DNA from 2 places in the Paenibacillus sp. FSL H8-0260 genome. Region 2 is predicted to be linked to the other one. Evidence: a T-box and tRNA genes for the amino acid it is inferred to sense, from the RefSeq annotation. Region 2 holds a T-box; the other holds one or more tRNA genes.

Region 1 (6,989 bases), 110 kb from region 2:
AACAGAACTTAAAACTAAAATTAATATGAAGTATTTTTTTGAAGAGGCGAATAATACGCTTAGAGTAGTTTTTATAATAGCAAAGTAGTTACTAAAGTGTCTAAAATTGTTGAATTTCTTCATCTCAATTATCCTCCAGTATTAATTGTGTTCTAAGTACTAAGGACGTGACTAAACCCTGAAGAATAATGTGGTATGGTTATTGTATTTCAATATAGGTCATAGCCTTCTGAAGAGTAACTCCAGTCTAACAACCTTAGATTTGAATACAACAGTGTCTTCGTCGGTATTGGACGAAGACACTGTTGTATTGTGAAACTCAATTTCTTGCCGCGTCGGAGTTATACGCGTTGTTTACAGAACCGACGCAAGAGCAATTACAATCAGGTTCTGAAATTTTATTTAACTGAATAGTTCGTTAATTGAGAATTACACATACTGCTGGTTTGTAAAACTAGTTTCTTGCTGCGTCTTGGTTAGCCGCTTCATTTACAGAACCGATGCAAGAGCATTGACAACCAGTTCCTGAAACCTTAGTAGCTGCTTGGTTCGCTAATTTAGAGTTACACACACATGGCGCACGAAAAGCTATGCTCTCATTGTCAATAGCTTGCTGTTGATATGGATTCATAATTTTCAGCATATTCTCACCTCCTTTCATTATGTATTTATCCAGGTTTAAATGAGAACAATTAAACCGAGAAATTAATTGTTATAAAAGAACATCTTCGTTAAAGATTGCTAATTGTTCCGGTGATGTCCTAAGTAAGTTGTGATAATTCCTTAAACTACGTTCTGTTGTACTTCTATAATATTCACACTCTGCAAGATCAGGTTCCCTGACTCCCGAAGAATCCATTCTGTCTACATAACAACTACTACAAAGTTTAGCAGCCCAACAATCAGAGCAAATATTTTCCCAAACTTCGGAAAATTCATAAACATATTTTTTATAAATCTTTTCCTCAATAATCCCTTGATTTATATTTCCTATTGAAGGACTGTTTCCTATCCTTTCACATGCGAGAAAATCGCCATCTGCGGAAACAAATAATCGTCGGGATCCAACAACACAACAACCGTTCATTGGCACAAAATTAGTAGCTCTTTTTGTTACGCTTCTTTTATGAATTCTATCAAGTGAATTAAAGATAGTTTGTTCTTTGATTTCTTCCAAATTGCTAGTAATACTAATTTGCTTATCCTGCCATTGTCGTAGCGATTGGTCATTATAATCGGAGCTTTTAAGCAATTCTTCAGGCACAGTACCAGGTCCGGCATAACCTAATTGATATCGGAAATCTTCATGAGTAAAATCTAAATTTGTAAAAAAGTCATCTATTTGAGAAACCTTTTCTTCGCTAAACGGAGGCATGTACACCGCATTTGCACTTATGTGCATTTCCTTACCATTTTTTCTAGCTACACTATTTAATAATTTGAATTTCTTGAAAACGTCATCAAATGAGCCTGAGCCATTCTTATAAACTCGATACATATCATGTATTTCTTTGGGACCATCAATGCTACAAAGAATAGATAAATTGTCAACGGTAGAAAAATATTCAGCCATTTTGGGGGTTAATACAGACAAGTTAGTAGTAAAAGAAAATTGTATAGTCCTTCCTGCTAAAGCAACCTTCGAGTATTCAATAACTTCTTTTAATAGCTCGAATTCAAGTAAAGGCTCTCCACCGTAAAAAGTAATAGAAACTTCCTGCTGATCCCCATAAAGTTTCATGTAATCAATAGATTTAAGCGCCGTATCAGATGACATTCTTTTTGAAGTAAACGCCCGATTGTGAGGATACCCATCATGGTATATACAATAGCGACAACGCATGTTGCATTTTCCAGTTAATTCTAAAATGAGTTGCGTTGTCCCTGTATTCATTTCATTTTTTATATACTCTAGGGATATATCATTATATAAGTGCTTAATTTTGAATCCTTTGAATAAATCCTCCTCATTAATTGAAGTCATTAATTCATCTACATTAACGTTGTGAGCATAAATATATTGATTTAATTCATCTAAGCTTTTATTAGAGGAAATTAACAATTCAAATAACTGAGCTATATCATTGTCAAGCATCACAACCTTACTTGTACCACTATCGTAGAAGTAGTAAAAGTTATGTTCAGAGAATATCTTCCCTATGGAAAGTGCTGTTTGTGCTGGTTTTTCTTTTTTGTATTCTTGGATGTAATTAAAGAGTTCTGAAAAGTTTTCGAAGTTATCTTTATATAAATCCATTTCATTACCTCCTGCCATTAAAATACAATTCTTGAATATTATTATAGTAACATATTAAAAAAATATCAACACATTATTTTTTTAATATGTTACTTTCGGTCTTACCACATCTAGGTTATGAAGTTTAGTAGGCGAAAACTCTACTTGATAAGACTAAACCGAGCCCCATATTTTAATAGACAACTTCGCATAGAAACCTGCAACACTCTAAATCAAAAAAGAGCAGCATAAGCGCTGCTCTTTTTTGCTAGGCTAGAATCGGAGTCTTAATACTTGAATTCATACGAATAGGAGTTTATTGTCTCCAGAACCGTACTATTTTCCACAAATTTTGTTATATGTACCACCCGGTAGGTATTCCCGGAATTGACATAGTTAAACCCGTTCGAAGCATGTGAGCCCATGCTCGAGAAAGACTAGGTCCAAGTCTTCACATCAGACCATTGATTGCTGCTGTTTTACCTCTTTTGTAGGGTGAGAGTAATAGAAGTATCATAATCCGTATAAATCTTTATTGTTCTCCCACTCTCGATAGTCAGCGAAACAGATGTCACCGAGATATACTATAAAGGGTATTATTATCTTCTCCTGTACAGCAGGTTCAGCATATTCTACTCTCTAAGGTCATGCAAATAAAGATCTCTTCGTAATTTCCCTCTATTTTTTTCTTATTCAGATGTTTCTTCATACTCCACTTCCGCCATTCTTAAGAAGCAACTTCATTGCTCTGCGCCTGGCTCTGGTCAAATAAGATCTAATATTCACCGCTTGGACATCCATAGAAGCAGCAAGCTTGTGATCACTCCATTCAAGAATGTACTTGTTATACAATAAAGTCTGATCCCGTTCTGATAACTCACTGAGTATCTTGGCAATCTCTGTGTAATCCTCCTTGAGGCTATACATCTCCTCGATGCTAGGCTGCTTGTCGGCTATTTGCTCTATACTGTCAGCGGTTATCCCTGAAGAGGTATGATTCAGATGTCTTTTGCGCTGCTTCGCATGATTAATACTAGTATTATGTACGGTATGGACCAGATAGGATACTTGTTTATGCAGGTCTAGGGAACGCAATAATGCGGCTTTACTGATTAGTCTGACGAAGGACTCCTGTATCATATCATCAACAACATCATAGTCCTGCAAGATCTCATAAGCCTTCTTTTTCATAATAGGATAATACCTATCGTATAGCTCTGTTAGAAATACAACATCCTCGTTAACTTCTACAGTAGATAGGATGGTGAAGAACATGAATATTCTCACTCCCTTTAATTTACATTATAATACATAATAATAGTTGATCCACCTTATTATGGAAGTGATGTATGATTCACAATATATGCTACTAGAAGCATTCAGCGAAACAAAAAGACCACTATAAATAGCTATATTTAGAAAATAAAAAAAACTTGTAAAATTGCTGGAAGCAATCTTACAAGTTTTTTTTCGATATACCGGTGAGAGGACTCGAACCTCCACGGTTTCCCTCTCGATTTTGAGTCGAGCGCGTCTGCCATTCCGCCACACCGGCAAAGTATTAAGTTAAAATATGGCGCGCCCTGAGAGATTCGAACTCCCGGCCTTTTGATTCGTAGTCAAACGCTCTATCCAGCTGAGCTAAGGGCGCAAAATTTATATGGAGCGGACGACGGGAATCGAACCCGCGACCCTCGCCTTGGCAAGGCGATGCTCTACCGCTGAGCCACGTCCGCACACGGTATGTATTGATGTCCGACTCACTAAAGAAGTGAGCCATGAAGGACTCGAACCTTCGACACCCTGATTAAAAGTCAGGTGCTCTACCAACTGAGCTAATGGCTCATAAAGCAAGAAAATGGCGGAACCGACGGGATTCGAACCCGCGGTCTCCTGCGTGACAGGCAGGCATGTTAGGCCAACTACACCACGGTTCCAGAAGAATAATTGCTTAATGAAAATTGGTTGCGGGGGCAGGATTTGAACCTGCGACCTTCGGGTTATGAGCCCGACGAGCTACCGGGCTGCTCCACCCCGCGTCAGTAAAAAAGTATTAATTCCCTTGGATCCCCCGGAAAGTATCCGGAATCCTTAGTGAAGCATTAACTTCACTTTTGGGGATGTGTTATGGTGGAGGCTGAGGGGATCGAACCCCCGACCCTCTGCTTGTAAGGCAGATGCTCTCCCAGCTGAGCTAAGCCTCCATGTAAAGAAGCAACTTAATTATCATACCACAATCAAACCTGTAATGCAACCATTTTTTCTAGAAGTCTAATGCTGTTTCAAGAAGAAATGGTGACCCGTATGGGATTCGAACCCATGTTACCTCCGTGAAAGGGAGGTGTCTTAACCCCTTGACCAACGGGCCGTTTTAAAAACAAATTGTTTTGACAACAAAAAAGATTATATCATGTATTATTAAGTATAGCAATACCTAAACTAATTATTTTTCTTTTTACTCTTCCCTAGGTAATAGATTGATATGAAGCTTTTGAGATATTATCTCAACGATTTGACCTATAGTTCTATCATTCGTGTCTAGATGCTGCTTAAATACCTCGTGATCAAGCCCTCTGATCCACCTGTCGATCTGCTGAGCAGCCCAAGGGTCTTTTCCTTCACCTCTAACGCTTAATCTCTTAAGCAAGGTCTCTCGGGAGCCACGCAAACTTAAATGATAAAGCTCTATACCTCCATCAATGAACTTGCCGATGATTTCACTATCTAGATTCATTATGGTCATAGGCACGATAATTATTCCATCATACTCGCTAGCTATGTTTTTCTTCTATACATTTCATATGCGGTTTGTGTCTTCCCTGAACCAAAAGCACCATTGATCCATATAATCATGATCATTTGCCTCCATGAACTAATTTTCATTCAAAAACCACTTCACAGTGATTGCCTATCCTTATAATAAACTGCTAAACATCGTACAACAAAAAGACCACTGTCGATTACTCAACAGTGGTCTTGCGTGCTTGGCAACGTCCTACTCTCCCAGGACCCTTCGGTCCAAGTACCATCGGCGCTGGAGGGCTTAACGGTCGTGTTCGGGATGGGTACGCGTGGAACCCCTCCGCTATCGCCACCAAACGGGCATTTGCGGTACAAATGCATTATTCAGGTCTCAGCATCGCCAAATGCTGAAAACAAATTCATCATCATACAGTCACTTGGACTATATAAATCTGAGATTGATGCCTGAAAACTGAATCCGAAACAAATCTGCATTTTACATATAGGATAAGCCCTCGACCGATTAGTATTGGTCAGCTCCATGCATTGCTGCACTTCCACCTCCAACCTATCTACCTCGTCGTCTTCAAGGGGTCTTACTAATTGGGAAATCTCATCTTGAGGGGGGCTTCACGCTTAGATGCTTTCAGCGCTTATCCCGTCCGTACGTAGCTACCCAGCCATGCTCCTGGCGGAACAACTGGTGCACCAGCGGTACGTCCATCCCGGTCCTCTCGTACTAAGGACAGCTCCTCTCAAATTTCCTGCGCCCACGACAGATAGGGACCGAACTGTCTCACGACGTTCTGAACCCAGCTCGCGTACCGCTTTAATGGGCGAACAGCCCAACCCTTGGGACCTACTTCAGCCCCAGGATGCGATGAGCCGACATCGAGGTGCCAAACCTCCCCGTCGATGTGGACTCTTGGGGGAGATAAGCCTGTTATCCCCAGGGTAGCTTTTATCCGTTGAGCGATGGCCCTTCCATGCGGTACCACCGGATCACTAAGTCCGACTTTCGTCCCTGCTCGACTTGTAGGTCTCGCAGTCAAGCTCCCTTATGCCTTTGCACTCTGCGAATGATTTCCAACCATTCTGAGGGAACCTTGGAACGCCTCCGTTACTCTTTAGGAGGCGACCGCCCCAGTCAAACTGCCCGCCTGACACGGTCCCCGTACCCGATAAGGGCACTAGGTTAGAACCTAGATACGATCAGGGTGGTATCCCAACGGCGCCTCCACCGAAGCTTGCGCTCCGATTTCTACGGCTCCCACCTATCCTGTACAGATCGTACCCAAATTCAATATCAAGCTGCAGTAAAGCTCCATGGGGTCTTTCCGTCTTGTCGCGGGTAACCTGCATCTTCACAGGTATTAAAATTTCACCGGATCTCTCGTTGAGACAGCGCCCAAGTCGTTACGCCATTCGTGCGGGTCAGAATTTACCTGACAAGGAATTTCGCTACCTTAGGACCGTTATAGTTACGGCCGCCGTTTACTGGGGCTTCGGTTCATAGCTTCGGGTTACCCCTAACCACTCCCCTTAACCTTCCAGCACCGGGCAGGCGTCAGCCCGTATACTTCGCCTTGCGGCTTCGCACAGACCTGTGTTTTTGCTAAACAGTCGCTTGGGCCTTTTCACTGCGGCCCCCTCGTGCTATTCACACTACCGGGGCACCCCTTCTCCCGAAGTTACGGGGTCATTTTGCCGAGTTCCTTAACGAGAGTTCTTCCGCGCGCCTTAGAATTCTCTTCTCGCCTACCTGTGTCGGTTTGCGGTACGGGCACCTTCTCCTGGCTAGAGGCTTTTCTTGGCAGTGTGAGATCATGACCTTCGCTACTATAATTTTCGCTCCCCATCACAGCCCAGCCTTAATGATGTGCGGATTTGCCTACACATCAGCCTCACTGCTTAGACGGACATCCATCAGTCCGCGTCACTACCCTCCTGCGTCACCCCATCGCTCATAGCGGATTACGGTGGTACAGTAATTTCAAACTGTTGTCCTTCG
Region 2 (6,989 bases):
TCTGAAATATCTATACCCAGCTCGGCCGCCGAAGCGGGACTAAGAGATACAACACCATAGCTCACATGATGGAGTTTGTCTGCTTGCTCGTTATAACCTAGTGCCCCTAAGGCTTGCTTAACCATCTGTTGTGGATATTCCTGTCTGTAATCGATCACATTGATGACTCTGTCCGCCTGCCCATAAGATTCTTGGGTTCCAGTTAATCCAGTTGTCCATAAACCGGACGAGAATTCGCTATAGGAGAAATCTTTGGTCAAAAGACCAAATTTCCAGAGATGATAGGCAATATCTTTGGCTGTATACGTTAAAATCCCATTCGAACGCACCAGCACCTTATCGAGCTGATGCTCCTCTGAATCCGCTCCAATGTTAGCCTCTGTTCCTTGCTTCAGCACCCAGCAGCCTGCGAGTTTACCTTCAGTCTCTTGTACAAAAACGGCTGTCTGCTTCAGTAGCTCAGCTGCGGCTGCCCAAAATCCCTCTTTTAAAATACTGCTCTCCCATACCAGCAAATCATAATAAATTCCAAAATGTTTCATTTCCTCTACATGCTCTCTAACGATGCGTTCAGCTACAAGGTTGCCCAGCCAGGCTTCGTTACCGCCCCCTTGTTCAAGGGAGTGCAGTATATCTGTGCGCTTATGTGTCATCTCAGAGTTCAGCGCATATTCTTTGTTCACTTTGGCATAAAGATCCCAGCAAAAATCACCGAAACGTTGGTGTTCCCCTTCTAAAGATATATTTAATAATCCAACAACTGTATCCGCCAGCTGATTGCCGAGATCATCAATGTAGTTATGGACCTCTACGTTATACCCAGTTCTTTTCATAATTCTGACTAGAGTATCGCCGATACAGGCGTTTCTTAGATGACCTACGTGGGCGGCTTTGTTGGGGTTGATAGAAGTGTGCTCGATGATGACTTTTTCCCCAGTGCTGGCAGGCAGTTCAAAGGAATGTTCAGCCCAGCTTTGCCAATTCATATACAAATTGATAAATCCGGGAGCAGCGACTTCAACTTTTTGTAAAAGACCGGCGAGGCGCCCTTGGAATTGAAGCTCTGCTTTCACTAATTCTGCTATGACCATTGGGGATTTACGTAGAGTTTTGGCTAGCTGCATAGCGATATTGCATGAATAATCACCATGCTCTAGATTAGCTGGCTGTTCGATCAGAATGGCAATGTCCTCTGGATAGTCAGCTCCTAAGGTATTGAATACACGTTGTACACTGTGCTCGATTCCGTCTTTGATGATTTGATTTAACATGGTATACCCTCCTTTGAAAATACAAAAAAGCCCTCGTCTCAAAAGAGACGAGGGCTTTAGCGCTCGCGGTACCACTCTCGTTGCTGAACAAGTTGTTCAGCCACCTTACGGGATAACGGCCTTCAGCCGGGACTTCCTACTAAGGTTCAGAAGTCCATCTCACGGGTGCGCTTCATTAAAGGGATCTGTACCGGCTTACACTCTCCCGGCTCGCTGAGGACTAGATCTCGTTAATTACTCTCCCGCTCATCGATGCTTAATTAATTTTTACCAGTATACCTAATATTTCATAAAAAGCAATAGTGGTTAGCTTCTTAACAATCTTGGTTGCTCTTTGTTGTTAGATTATCAGATTAGTAGATTATAAATCTGGAAAAAGAAGGCTGTCTTGTTATAGGACTAGCTGTTCCTTTGCACAACAGTCCACACGCTAACTCAAGCCAAGGAATATTACTATACGGAGCCACTAATCTTTCAATTTGTAGTGGAAGGGAGGAGTGAATAAAACATGGCTATCTTTTCTACTGGACCTATAGATAACAGCCCAATCCTAGGGGTCAGACCGTCGCAACTGGTAACCGTAAAAGTAGTTAATCGGGATTCTCTTAATCCTTATAATCTAGTTATTCAAGGTTTCCTTCTTAACGGATCAAGAACGATGTATGTGAATGAAACAGTAAATCTAGCACCTAATCAAGTTTTAACTAAGAACTATTTTGCCGACTTGGACGCATTTGAATTTGTGTTTACAACAGTAGAAGCAGTTGAAGCAGAGGTTGGGATTTCAGTCTGGGGAAAACAGAACTCAGGGGCATTGGTAGATCCTCATCGCATAGTTGCGTGGGAGAAGCAGGCAGTATTAATTTAATAATTATTTTTGTGACACAGTTAACGTTAAAGGAGTGATGAGAAATTGAGTTATTTATCTACCGGACCGATAGACAATAGTATGGTAGGGGGTGTAAGACCTACTCAGCATGTTACTGTCAAAATTGATAACCGAAGTGACATTGATTCATCAATGGCTCTTGTTCAAGGATACTATATGGATGGGACAAGAACTTTATATGTCAGCGAGCTGATAAATGTAGCACCTAATGAAGTTATAACACGTGATTATTATGCCGATTTTGATGCGTTTGAATTTATTTTTACAACTACAAGTCTGGTAGATGATCCGATTCAAATCTCAGTATGGGGAAAAAATAGCGTTGGCCAGATTGTGACTGCCCATCGACTTGTACATGCAGAATTGCTTGGTGTAACGCAAGGGATAACTGGCGCGACCGGTGCGACTGGTGCAACAGGAGCGACCGGAGCCGATGGAGCAACGGGTGCTACCGGAGCAGGAGAGACTGGGGCGACAGGTGTAACAGGGGCAGATGGAGTGACTGGTGCAACCGGGGTGACTGGAGCGGATGGAGCCACTGGAGCGACCGGAGCAGGAGAGACTGGGGCAACAGGTGCCGATGGAGCTACAGGTGCAACGGGTGCAACGGGAGCAGAGGGAGCAACCGGGGCGACCGGAGCAGGAGAGACTGGGGCAACAGGTGCCGATGGAGCTACAGGTGCAACGGGTGCAACGGGAGCAGACGGAGCAACGGGTGCAACAGGAGCGACCGGAGCAGGAGAGACTGGAGCTACAGGAGCAGACGGAGTAACTGGGGCGACTGGTGCAACGGGAGCTGACGGAGCAACAGGTGCTACAGGAGCGACCGGGGCAACAGGTGCAGATGGAGCTACAGGTGCAACAGGAGCAACGGGAGCCGATGGAGCAACGGGTGCCACAGGAGCGACCGGAGCAGGAGAGACAGGGGCAACAGGAGCAGATGGAGCTACAGGTGCAACAGGAGCAACGGGAGCAGATGGAGTGACTGGTGCGACTGGAGTAGGAGAGACAGGTGCAACGGGAGCAACTGGAGCGGATGGAGCAACGGGTGCTACCGGAGCGACCGGAGCAGGAGAGACTGGTGCAACTGGAGCGACCGGAGCAACGGGTGAAACAGGAGTAACCGGAGCGACTGGCGTAGCAGGAGCAACGGGAGCAACAGGAGTAGCTGGTGTAACCGGAGCAACGGGTGAAGCTGGTGTAACGGGAGCAACAGGAGTAGCTGGTGTAACCGGAGCAACGGGTGAAGCTGGTGTAACGGGAGCAACAGGAGTAGCTGGAGCAACGGGAGCAACAGGAGCAACTGGAGCAACAGGAGCAACAGGAGCAACAGGAGTAGCTGGTGTAACCGGAGCAACGGGTGAAACAGGAGTAACCGGAGCGACTGGAGTAGCAGGAGCAACAGGAGCAACAGGAGTAGCTGGTGTAACCGGAGCTACCGGAGTAACTGGAGTAACTGGAGTAACTGGAGCTACAGGTCCGAACATTCAACAAGAAGGGTTTTCTGCTTTCAAACCCTCATTGGCAATTTCCACATCTACACAATTAACTGGCTGGACTGTGACAACACCTTTTTATGATAGCCCGTCTTTCGACGAAGTTGGGGGAAATTATACCATTCCGACAACTGGTAGATATTCGATTGAAGCGACTATCAATTATTCCACAACTGCCTCACTTTCTATCAGTCTTGGTGCTGGAGTTAATCCGGCTTTCGTAGTTCAGAGAACTTCTCCTACTGCAACAAATCTGGTAAGTGGGTTGTTCCCAGTACTTGATGTGAATGTAGCGCTTATATTAGATTTGAGAGCAATTTTGGGAAGTGGTACTGTGACGCTAGCTGGAGAATTTGCATTAACCGCAGGTGATGTGATTGGCTTGTTCTATGTGGCAAATGGTTTGACGGTTCCTTTGAATTTGGGTGGAGCGAACTCAGCAGGTATCGTCTGGTCTGTTCATGAATTAACTTAAGCTTATTTATCTTCAAGTTCAGTGTTTATAACAGGGGTAATTCGGTAGCCGTTAGTGTGGCTCTCGGGTTACCCTCTGTTTTGTTGGCATATGTTATAAGTCGACTGGAACGTTGCTTATTAGATTCTTATTCTATTAAACCATTACAGATTTTTAGCTTATTTTAATAAATCAAATATGTGTAATAGTAGTTTTTAAATGGATGTCCACACCTTAATTCAAAATAAGAATAATACTATAAAGAGCCAAAAAATATGAACTGATTTGTAGGCTCATAGATTATCAACTTAGAGCAGGGGGAGGAATGATTATAGATAAAACCCTAGTTTATACGTAACTCTTGAGGATAGTTTTGTTCAGGTGAGTTGATTTTCGAAATTCAAATAATACGAGTATTATAATTTCATAAAAAATGAGGTGTTGAAAATTGAGTCAACTATCTACTGGTCCCATAGAAAATAATCTGGTAGGCGGTGTAAGACCTACTCAGCTTGTTACTCTTAAAATTGTCAATCAGAGTGATGATACTCCGTCAACGGTTCAAGTCGAAGGCTATTATATGAATGGGACAAGAACTTTATATGTAAGTGAACAGGTTAATTTAGCTCCTAATCAAGTGGTTAATAGGGATTATTATGCAAACTTTGATTCATTTGAATTTCTATTCACAACACCTATTACGATTGATGATCCCATTCAAATTTCAATTTGGGGGAAGAGTAGCACAGGTCAATTAGTGACTGCTCATCGCCTTGTCTACTCTGAATTATATGGAGAAAATATAGGAATTACAGGTGCTACTGGAGCTACAGGAAGCGTTGGTGCAACGGGAGCGACAGGTGCTGGCGTAACCGGAGCCACAGGTGCTGGAGCCACGGGAGCGACAGGAAGTGCAGGGGCAACGGGGGCGACAGGAAGTACTGGCGTAACCGGAGCCACAGGTGCTGGAGCTACTGGAGCGACAGGAAGCGTCGGAGCAACGGGAACGACAGGAAGTACTGGAGCAACGGGAGCAACAGGTGCTGGTGTAACTGGAGCGACAGGAACTGCTGGAGCAACGGGAGCAACAGGAACTGCTGGAGCAACGGGAGCCACAGGTGCTGGCGTAACGGGAGCGACAGGAAGTGTTGGAGCAACGGGAGCGACAGGAACTGCTGGAGCAACGGGAGCGACAGGAAGTGCTGGAGTAACGGGAGCGACGGGTAGCGCTGGAGTAACGGGAGCGACAGGAACTGCTGGAGCAACGGGAGCGACAGGAAGTGCTGGAGTAACGGGAGCGACAGGAAGTGCTGGAGCAACGGGAGCGACAGGAAGTGCTGGAGCAACGGGAGCGACAGGTAGTGCTGGTGTAACTGGAGCGACAGGAAGTGCTGGAGCAACGGGAGCGACAGGAAGTGCTGGAGTAACGGGAGCGACAGGTGCTGGCGTAACTGGAGCAACAGGAACTGCTGGTGTAACTGGAGCAACAGGTGCTACTGGTTCAGGTGCAATTATTCCATATTCTTCTGGTCTTCCAGTAGCAATGACCACTGTATTAGGGGGGCTTTTGAATACTTCAAGTGCAGTTGGTTTTGGTAGCAGTGCAACTAATATCAGTATTACAGGCGGTACTATAGATCTTACCGGAGCGGCTGGAACCTTGCTGAACTTTGCGTTCTCGGTTCCTAGAACTGGAACGATTACGTCTATGGCAGCCTATTTCAGTGCGACAGCTTCCGTTAGTTTAGTGGGGTCTACGGTAACAATCACGGCTCAATTATACAGATCTACTACACCTAACAATACCTTCACAGCAGTACCTGGGGCTTTAGTTACGTTAAGTCCTCCGCTTACAGGATTAATTGCTCTTGGAACTATTAGCAGTGGTAATACCACAGGTTTGAGCATCCCTGTAACTGTGGGAGAACGCTTGTTGTTGGTCTTCACTTCGACGGTCACGGCTGGCATTGACGTTGCAACAACTGTTGCTGGCTATGCTAGTGCAGGAGTTACAATCGCATAATCTGAAGAAAAAGGGATATCCCGATAGCCCTATGGGCTGCAGGATATCCTGATTTTTTCTCCAACGTTGTTATTTAGATCATTAGAATCTCCCGGATGTCTTGCTCTGTGAGGGTAGACAAGCTTTCTTGACCTGGCTGGATGACCTCATCGATCAAGTTCTTTTTCTTCTGCTGCAGCTCATACATCTTGTCCTCTACGGTGCCTTGGGTGACGAGACGAATTACTTGCACTACATTTTTCTGCCCGATACGGTGAGCCCGATCCGCAGCTTGCTGCTCAACGGCAGGGTTCCACCAAAGATCGTAAAGGATTACAGTGTCTGCCCCAGTTAAGTTGAGCCCGGTCCCGCCGGCCTTTAAGGAGATTAAGAAAATATCACGCTCTCCTTCATTAAATTTATTACATAAATCTACTCGTTGAGAAACAGGCGTTTGACCATCTAAATAAAAGTATGGAATGCCCTGATATCCTAGTTCACGTCCAATCAGGCCGAGCATCTCTGTGAATTGTGAGAATACTAACATACGTTTACCCGAACTGCGACATTCTTCTATAATTTCGAGCAGCTGCTCGAATTTAGCAGAGCTTCCTTCATATCCATCGACAAAAAGAGCAGGGTGGCAGCACAACTGGCGCAGACGAGTTAGTCCCGCCAGAACTTTGATCCGATTATTATTGCCGAAGCTATCTTGGGTCAAATGCTTAAGCGCCTCTTTTTTCAAACGGGCGAGATAAGCTACATATAACTTTTTTTGCTCCGGCAGCAGTTCACATGCTTGTACGGATTCGATTTTGTCCGGAAGTTCCTTTAACACATCACTCTTTAAGCGCCGCAGCAAAAAGGGACGCGCCCG

The links. A T-box is a leader RNA that pairs with one kind of tRNA and senses whether it is charged. The one in region 2 lies ahead of MHI51_RS24880 (arginine--tRNA ligase), so its partner is inferred to be a tRNA-Arg.
Region 1: it has a tRNA-Arg gene. The T-box ahead of MHI51_RS24880 (arginine--tRNA ligase) is inferred to sense a tRNA for this amino acid. The anticodon was not compared.

Annotation. Positions count from the first base shown of each region.
Region 1 is NZ_CP150298.1:5,473,333-5,480,321, forward strand. Features, by position in the region: gene MHI51_RS24345 (ATP-binding cassette domain-containing protein) at 1-123, opposite strand, end outside; gene MHI51_RS24350 (hypothetical protein) at 455-643, opposite strand; gene MHI51_RS24355 (radical SAM/SPASM domain-containing protein) at 713-2,257, opposite strand; gene MHI51_RS24360 (RNA polymerase sigma factor) at 2,942-3,511, opposite strand; tRNA gene MHI51_RS24365 (tRNA-Leu) at 3,713-3,791, opposite strand; tRNA gene MHI51_RS24370 (tRNA-Arg) at 3,811-3,887, opposite strand; tRNA gene MHI51_RS24375 (tRNA-Gly) at 3,898-3,972, opposite strand; tRNA gene MHI51_RS24380 (tRNA-Lys) at 4,009-4,081, opposite strand; tRNA gene MHI51_RS24385 (tRNA-Asp) at 4,096-4,173, opposite strand; tRNA gene MHI51_RS24390 (tRNA-Met) at 4,199-4,275, opposite strand; tRNA gene MHI51_RS24395 (tRNA-Val) at 4,365-4,440, opposite strand; tRNA gene MHI51_RS24400 (tRNA-Glu) at 4,530-4,604, opposite strand; gene MHI51_RS24405 (hypothetical protein) at 4,692-4,985, opposite strand; rRNA gene rrf (5S ribosomal RNA) at 5,219-5,335, opposite strand; rRNA gene MHI51_RS24415 (23S ribosomal RNA) at 5,482-6,989, opposite strand, start outside.
Region 2 is NZ_CP150298.1:5,582,449-5,589,437, reverse strand. Features, by position in the region: gene MHI51_RS24880 (arginine--tRNA ligase) at 1-1,271, opposite strand, end outside; T-box leader at 1,312-1,530, opposite strand; gene MHI51_RS24875 (hypothetical protein) at 1,780-2,139, shown strand; gene MHI51_RS24870 (collagen-like protein) at 2,185-4,131, shown strand; gene MHI51_RS24865 (exosporium glycoprotein BclB-related protein) at 4,559-6,133, shown strand; gene MHI51_RS24860 (SNF2 helicase associated domain-containing protein) at 6,207-6,989, opposite strand, start outside.